One region of the uncultured Paenalcaligenes sp. genome, then DNA from elsewhere that is predicted to be linked to it. Evidence: predicted binding sites of a transcription regulator. Region 1 holds the regulator's gene; each other region holds the start of a gene.
What was found. Region 1 encodes HrcA, which represses chaperone genes, less so after heat shock. Its sites were predicted from a motif close to TTAGCACTCNNNNNNNNNGAGTGCTAA; they were not measured.
Positions count from the first base shown of each region.

Region 2: the regulator HrcA is predicted to act here: its motif matches at 980-1,006, upstream of rpoH (RNA polymerase sigma factor RpoH).
Region 3: the regulator HrcA is predicted to act here: its motif matches at 1,070-1,096, upstream of Q0Z62_RS04165 (co-chaperone GroES).

Region 1 covers NZ_CANRIC010000023.1:15,087-17,363, forward strand. The annotation lists gene hemH (ferrochelatase) at 1-683, opposite strand, end outside; gene hrcA (heat-inducible transcriptional repressor HrcA) at 737-1,744, opposite strand; gene Q0Z62_RS06110 (NAD kinase) at 1,860-2,277, shown strand, end outside.
Region 2 covers NZ_CANRIC010000035.1:10,428-12,704, forward strand. The annotation lists gene fghA (S-formylglutathione hydrolase) at 1-795, shown strand, start outside; gene rpoH (RNA polymerase sigma factor RpoH) at 1,081-1,980, shown strand; partial or broken gene Q0Z62_RS07620 (phosphonate ABC transporter, permease protein PhnE) at 2,191-2,277, opposite strand, start outside.
Region 3 covers NZ_CANRIC010000012.1:24,217-26,493, reverse strand. The annotation lists gene Q0Z62_RS04170 (phosphate acetyltransferase) at 1-895, opposite strand, end outside; gene Q0Z62_RS04165 (co-chaperone GroES) at 1,158-1,445, shown strand; gene groL (chaperonin GroEL) at 1,495-2,277, shown strand, end outside.

The sequences.
Region 1 (2,277 bases):
GCGGCAGTCAACATACATTCACGATAATACGGATCCCCAGCCTCGACTGTGCGACGAGGAATACCATGAAAACTTAATAGCAAACGTTGTGGCTTAGGTCCTGTTTGCCATTGATGCAAAATACGTTGCACTATAGGTTGAATATAACCGATGTGCTGACAATAGCTTTTAATAAAACGCGTTTCCGGTTGATTACGTCTTTTTTGCAAATATCGATTGAGCTCATCGACTGCTGTGGCTGTGGTACTAGCGGCATATTGTGGATAAAGCGGAACCATTAGGATCCGCTCACAACCAAGGGCGGTTAGCTCATTGAGCACATCATGCATCGCGGGCTGCCCGTAACGCATTGCTAAACGCACAGGGATATCCATCCCTTTAGCAGCCAACTGCTGCTGCAAGCCTTCGGCTTGAGCCTTGCTGTATACCAATAATGGCGAGCCTTGTTCAGTCCAGATAGATTGGTATTTCGCTACGAGCTTACGTGGTCTAAAAGGTAAAACAAACCCACGTAAAATAATCTGCCACAAGGCAGCCGGTAGCTCTACCACACGCTGATCTGAAAGGAATTCGCCTAGATAACGGCGAATATCACGCGCTGAGGCGGTGTTTGGCGTACCCAAATTAACTAAGAGCACCCCAACACGAGGGGTAGGCACGGTTCGGATCTGAGGATCTAGCAAACTGCTGTCCGCAGTTTCATCATAGTATTTTTTTGAGCACATAATAATAAAATTTAGGCGTTATAACTGAGGGCATTCGACAACATACGTGCCGTAATATCCACAATCGGAATGACTTTATCGTAAGCCATACGTGATGGGCCAATCACACCCAAAGTACCGAGCACTTGTCCATCCACACCATAAGGGGCGGTCACTACCGAGACCTCATCTAACGGCACAAGATTAGAGTCACCTCCAATATAAATCTGTACGCCTTGGGCCTTACGGGAAACATCCAATAAGTGCAACCAGTCCGTTTTTTTCTCAAAAAGATCAAACAGATGACGCAACTTATCCATATCAGCCACCATTTCTGAGACACTCAACAGTTTACTTTCCCCTGAAATGACAACGGCATCGGCATAATCAGGCTCTGTGGCTCCGGCCTCTACGGCAGCCTGCATTAGTTTAGAGATGTTGTGCTGCAATGAGGATAGCTCCCCAGATAAGGCATGCCTAACCTGAGCAAAAGACATACCAGAAAAATGCTGATTAAAGAAATTACTGGCCTCTATTAGCTCCAACTCATTGTAATCACGCGATACAAACAAGATACGATTTTGCACATCTCCGCTAGGAGTGACGATAATCAACAACACACGTTTTTCAGATAAGCGTATAAAATCAATTTGCTTAAATGTCTGGGCCCGTTTAGGGGCTAACACAACCCCTGCAAACTGAGACAAATTAGACAGTAAATCAGCGGCACAAGACACCGCCTTAGCTGGCTCGTACATGGGCAACTGCTGCGTCAAATTAGCATCCAGTGGAAACTCATGCTGTTGAACAGCTAAAAGACGATCGGCAAAAATTCTATAACCTTGTGGCGTAGGAATACGTCCAGCAGAGGTATGGGGGCTATGTATTAACCCCAAACCCTCAAGATCCGCCATGACATTACGAATGGTTGCCGGAGATAGGTCAAACATTTTAGAGAGAGTTCTAGACCCCACAGGCTGACCATCAGCGATATAACGCTCGATCAGGACGTTTAATAATGCACTTGCTCTATCATCCATGGCTTTTAATATATAGGACTAACGATTCGTTACTGATTACTTGCGCAACATAAAAATATTTGCGCCTCTATAATTCTATCTAATTATTATCTAACAAATCATAAGGTCTCACCTCATGCATTTTAAGTCGGTGGCAATTATTGGCCGCTATCAAGATAGCGGGTTAGACGCACCCTTACGTGCGCTCGCTACAACACTTCAACAAGTTGGCTGTCAGGTGCTTGTAGAGGCAGATACAGCTCGGTTCTCTGGTATTACAGAGCTACCTACTCTTAGCTATGAGGAAATTGGCACTCAGGCTGATTTAGCTGTCATTATGGGCGGTGATGGCACCATGATCGGAGCAGCCCGTAAGCTCGCCAACTACGATGTCCCCTTAATTGGTATTAACCATGGTCGCTTAGGCTTTATTACAGACATCCCACTAAATAATGCTAACGAGGCATTGCTTAGTGTTATTGCCGGTAACTATCAGGCAGAAGAACGCAGCTTACTTGAGGGCCGCATTGTACGTGATGGCCAAATACTCCATT
Region 2 (2,277 bases), on a different contig from region 1:
TCCGTTTTTTTGCCAGAACAAAGTGGTGCCACGTCTGCCAAAATAGACGGTGGTACCCCTATGGGGACGACGCGTTTGCCCGTCGTCATGTATTTGGCAGGCTTAACCTGTACCGAAGACACGTTTATGACTAAAGGTGCGGCCCAACAATACGCCGCGCAGCATGGACTAATTTTAGTGGCGCCAGATACCAGCCCTCGTGGTGCTGGTGCGCCCACCGAAGACGACAACTGGGACTTTGGCACAGGTGCAGGGTTTTATGTAGATGCGACCACCCCTGATTTCGCAAAGCACTATAAGATGGAATCCTATGTGGCAAACGAACTATTTGAACTCGTGACCACACAGCTTCCAGGTGATGCGCAACGGGTAGGAATCTTTGGTCATTCGATGGGTGGTCATGGGGCCTTGGTATTGGCACAGCGTCATACCGACAAATTTAAATCCGTCTCTGCGTTTGCTCCTATTGCTGCACCCACGCATTGCCCGTGGGGTGAAAAAGCCTTTACGGGTTATTTGGGATCAGACCGCTCTACATGGCAACAATATGATGCCAGCAGCCTGATGGCAAATCAGTCTCAAGCCCCTTTCGCCGCTGGTATCTTAATAGATCAAGGTTTAGCCGATCAGTTCCTAGAAAGAGAACTCTACCCGCATCTTTTTCAACAAGCCTGCGAACAGGTAGGGCAGCCTTTACAGCTTCGTATGCACGAAGGATATGATCATGGTTATTTTTTCATCATGACATTTATGCAAGATCATATTGCACATCATGCCCAGCAACTAAACGCGTAGCGTCATAGATGGTATTTTTAGAAAAAGGTCGGGTAAATCCTGACCTTTTTTCTTTGCTGTCATAAAAAAGCAACAATTCAAACAGAGACGTATTTTTAGAAATACTTGCAAAAATACACAAAAAAAGGGAACTTTTACGGCTTTTAAAAGTCTTATATGGTGTAAATTGAAAATTGACGATCTATTAGCATACTCGTCAATACAGTGCTAAAATAGTACAGTTAGACTTTTAAAATTTGGTGTGTTATTGAAAATAAACGTAGACATCATTTTATAGGATACGAGATGACCCAAGGTACAACTACATTGGCTCTACCAAATAACCAATTGGCCGCAGCGGTATCCAACCCAGGCGCGTTGGGTACTATCGAGGCCTATATCACGGCGGTGAATCAGCAACCTATGCTGACCCCCGAACAAGAACTAGAACTAGGTCGACGTCTTCAAAAAGACGGCGATCTTGACGCGGCTCGTCAACTCATCATGTCGCATTTGCGTTTGGTGGTGTCCATTGCGCGTCAATACTTAGGCTATGGCTTACCCCATGCTGACCTCATCCAAGAAGGCAACATTGGGCTAATGAAAGCCGTTAAACGGTTTGATCCCGAGCGTGGCGTGCGCCTAGTCTCTTTTGCCGTGCACTGGATTAAAGCCGAAATCCATGAATTTGTGATCCGTAACTGGCGCTTGGTTAAAATCGCCACCACCAAAGCGCAACGTAAACTATTTTTTAACTTACGCCGCATGCGCCCAGAGGACGGACAGACACTAGACCCGGCTCAGGTAGATGACATCGCACGTGAATTAAACGTGCGTCCTCAGGACGTATCCGAAATGGAATTACGTATGTCAGGCGTAGAGATGGCCCTCGACTCACCGTATGGCAATGATGACGAAGACTCCACCTTTGCCCCGATCTCTTACTTATCGGACGAGGGCGAACTAGAACCCTCTAATGTGCTGGCTCAACGCGCTCATACTCAGCTCCAAGGCCCTGGCCTTGAAAATGCATTAGCGCGTTTGGATGATCGCTCACGACGCATCATTGAAAGCCGCTGGTTGCAGGATGATAAGGGCTTAACATTGCATGACTTAGCCGCTGAATACGGGGTGTCTGCAGAACGCATTCGACAAATTGAATCTGCTGCCATGAAAAAACTACGGGGCTTTCTTGAGGAATCCTAAAACACGTAATTAGGACTCAAAAAATTACGTTCTGTTACGTTTTTATGGGGAACTACTCCCTACCTCTACAGACTAACTACTATCAGTCACGTAATTACCCCCTTGTATTAGGTGGCTGAAAGTCTGACTTGGTTTCTCCTTACCCAAGAGTCAGGCGCTGAATGTGCCCCAACATTCATCATTTAGCCCTCCATCACGGAGGGCTTTTTTTTAGCTAAAACGCTTTCGTAGCCAGCCGCTAAAGGCATCGACTAAGGTCACCATTGTTAAAATAATAATTAAAATAGCAGAGACTTC
Region 3 (2,277 bases), on a different contig from region 1:
AAACAGCAGCTACGGCACACGAGGCCAATCGCGCTGTCGCAGAGTCGGCACGGCTAGTTAGAATAATAGGTACTCGGGCACCTAAAACAATACCTGCGGCCTCAGCACCTGATAAAAAAGTGAGGTTTTTTGCCAGCATATTACCGGCTTCTAGATCGGGAGCCACCAAAATCTGAGCCCGTCCTGCTACTTCAGATTTAATCCCTTTAATACGAGCGGCCTCTAAGCTAATCGCATTATCCATTGCTAAGGGCCCGTCAATAATGACATCTGTAATTTGCCCTCGATCGGCCATCTTACATAATGCCGCAGCCTCTAGTGTGCTTGGGATTTTTTCAGTCACGGACTCTACGGCGGATAAAATGGCAACGCGTGGAATACCTAGGCCTAAGCCAACGTGTAAATCTGCCGCATTTTGCACAATATCGACCTTAGTCGTTAAGTTAGGCACAATGTTAATCGCTGCATCTGTGATAAAAAGCAGCTCATCGTAACTAGGCACATCCGTAATAAACACATGACTGACACGACGCTCAGTGCGTAGCCCTTTACCCTCTACCGTCATCACAGCATGCATTAGCTCATCTGTATGCAAACTGCCTTTCATCAATAACTGAGCATTACCACGTAATACCTGTAATACGGCTGTCTCGGCAGACGCATGACTATGTGCTGTATTGATAATTTGAATACCGTCTAGGTCGTAGCCATGTTCTGCTGCTACGGCCTCGATGCGTACCTTAGGTCCAACAAGAATGGGAGTGAACAAGCCCAGTTTTGCGGCCTCAAGGGCGCAACCTAAAGAGACCTCATCGCATGGATGCGCAACAGCACATACACGACGCGGTTCTTGCTGTTGCGCGCGCTCTATTAACTGAGCAAATGAAGCGGGTATTTGTGACACAATGACTCCTTGTAGTAAAAGCAGTGCAACGATGCAACCACTTACATTTTAAGGGTTAGCACTATACTTTGCTATGTCAAAGCTCAATTAAAGCGAATTAAAAGCGATTAAAAACAATTTGTTGTGTCAGCGCCCCTTGAAATTACAAAAGTCGCCCTTATATAATTAGCACTCAGAGGGGTAGAGTGCTAACACCTCCCCTAACTCAACGAATTTATCTTGACCAACTTGTTTTTGAACAGGAGTTCATCTTATGAAATTGCGTCCTTTAGGCGACCGTGTGATCGTCAAACGTTTGGACAATGAGCGTCAAACTGCCTCTGGTATTTTTATCCCTGAAAGCGCTGCTGAAAAACCTGATCAAGGTACAGTAGTAGCGGTTGGCCCAGGCAAGCGTTCCGATGACGGCACCGTTCTACCTTTAGACCTAAAAGTTGGCGACAAAGTATTGTTCGGCAAATATGCCGGTCAGAGCGTCAAAGTAGACGGCGATGAAGTACTTGTGATTCGCGAAGAAGAAATCCTCGCTGTTTTCGAGTAATACAGTCTTATCCACATATTAACGCTACTGAATTAAGGAATTACCTATCATGGCTGCAAAACAAGTATATTTTGGTGATGATGCTCGTACACGCATTGTACGTGGTGTAAACATTCTAGCTAACGCTGTTAAAACAACAATGGGCCCCAAAGGTCGTAACGTTGTTTTAGATCGCTCTTTCGGTGCTCCTACCGTAACCAAAGACGGTGTATCCGTAGCTAAAGAAATCGAACTTAAAGACAAGTTCGAAAACATTGGTGCTCAACTCGTTAAAGAAGTGGCTTCCAGAACTTCTGATAACGCTGGTGATGGTACAACAACTGCAACCGTTCTAGCTCAAGCTATCGTCGAAGAAGGCTTGAAATACGTTGCCGCTGGCATCAACCCAATGGATCTAAAACGTGGTATCGACAAAGCAGTGGCTGTAGTAGTTGATGAGCTACGCACACTATCCCGTCCTTGCACCACCACAAAAGAAATCGCTCAAGTTGGCTCTATCTCTGCTAACAGCGATGCCTCCATTGGTCAGATTATTGCTGACGCCATGGACAAAGTAGGCAAAGAGGGTGTGATTACTGTCGAAGACGGTAAATCCCTGGACAACGAATTAGACGTTGTTGAAGGTATGCAGTTTGACCGTGGTTACTTATCCCCTTACTTCATCACAAACACAGAAAAACAAGTTGCGGTTCTAGAGAACCCGTACATCTTGATTTTCGACAAAAAAATCAGCAACATCCGTGACTTGCTACCTATCCTAGAGCAAGTAGCTAAAGACGGTCGTCCTTTGTTGATCATTGCTGAAGACGTTGAAGGCGAAGCCCTTGCTACC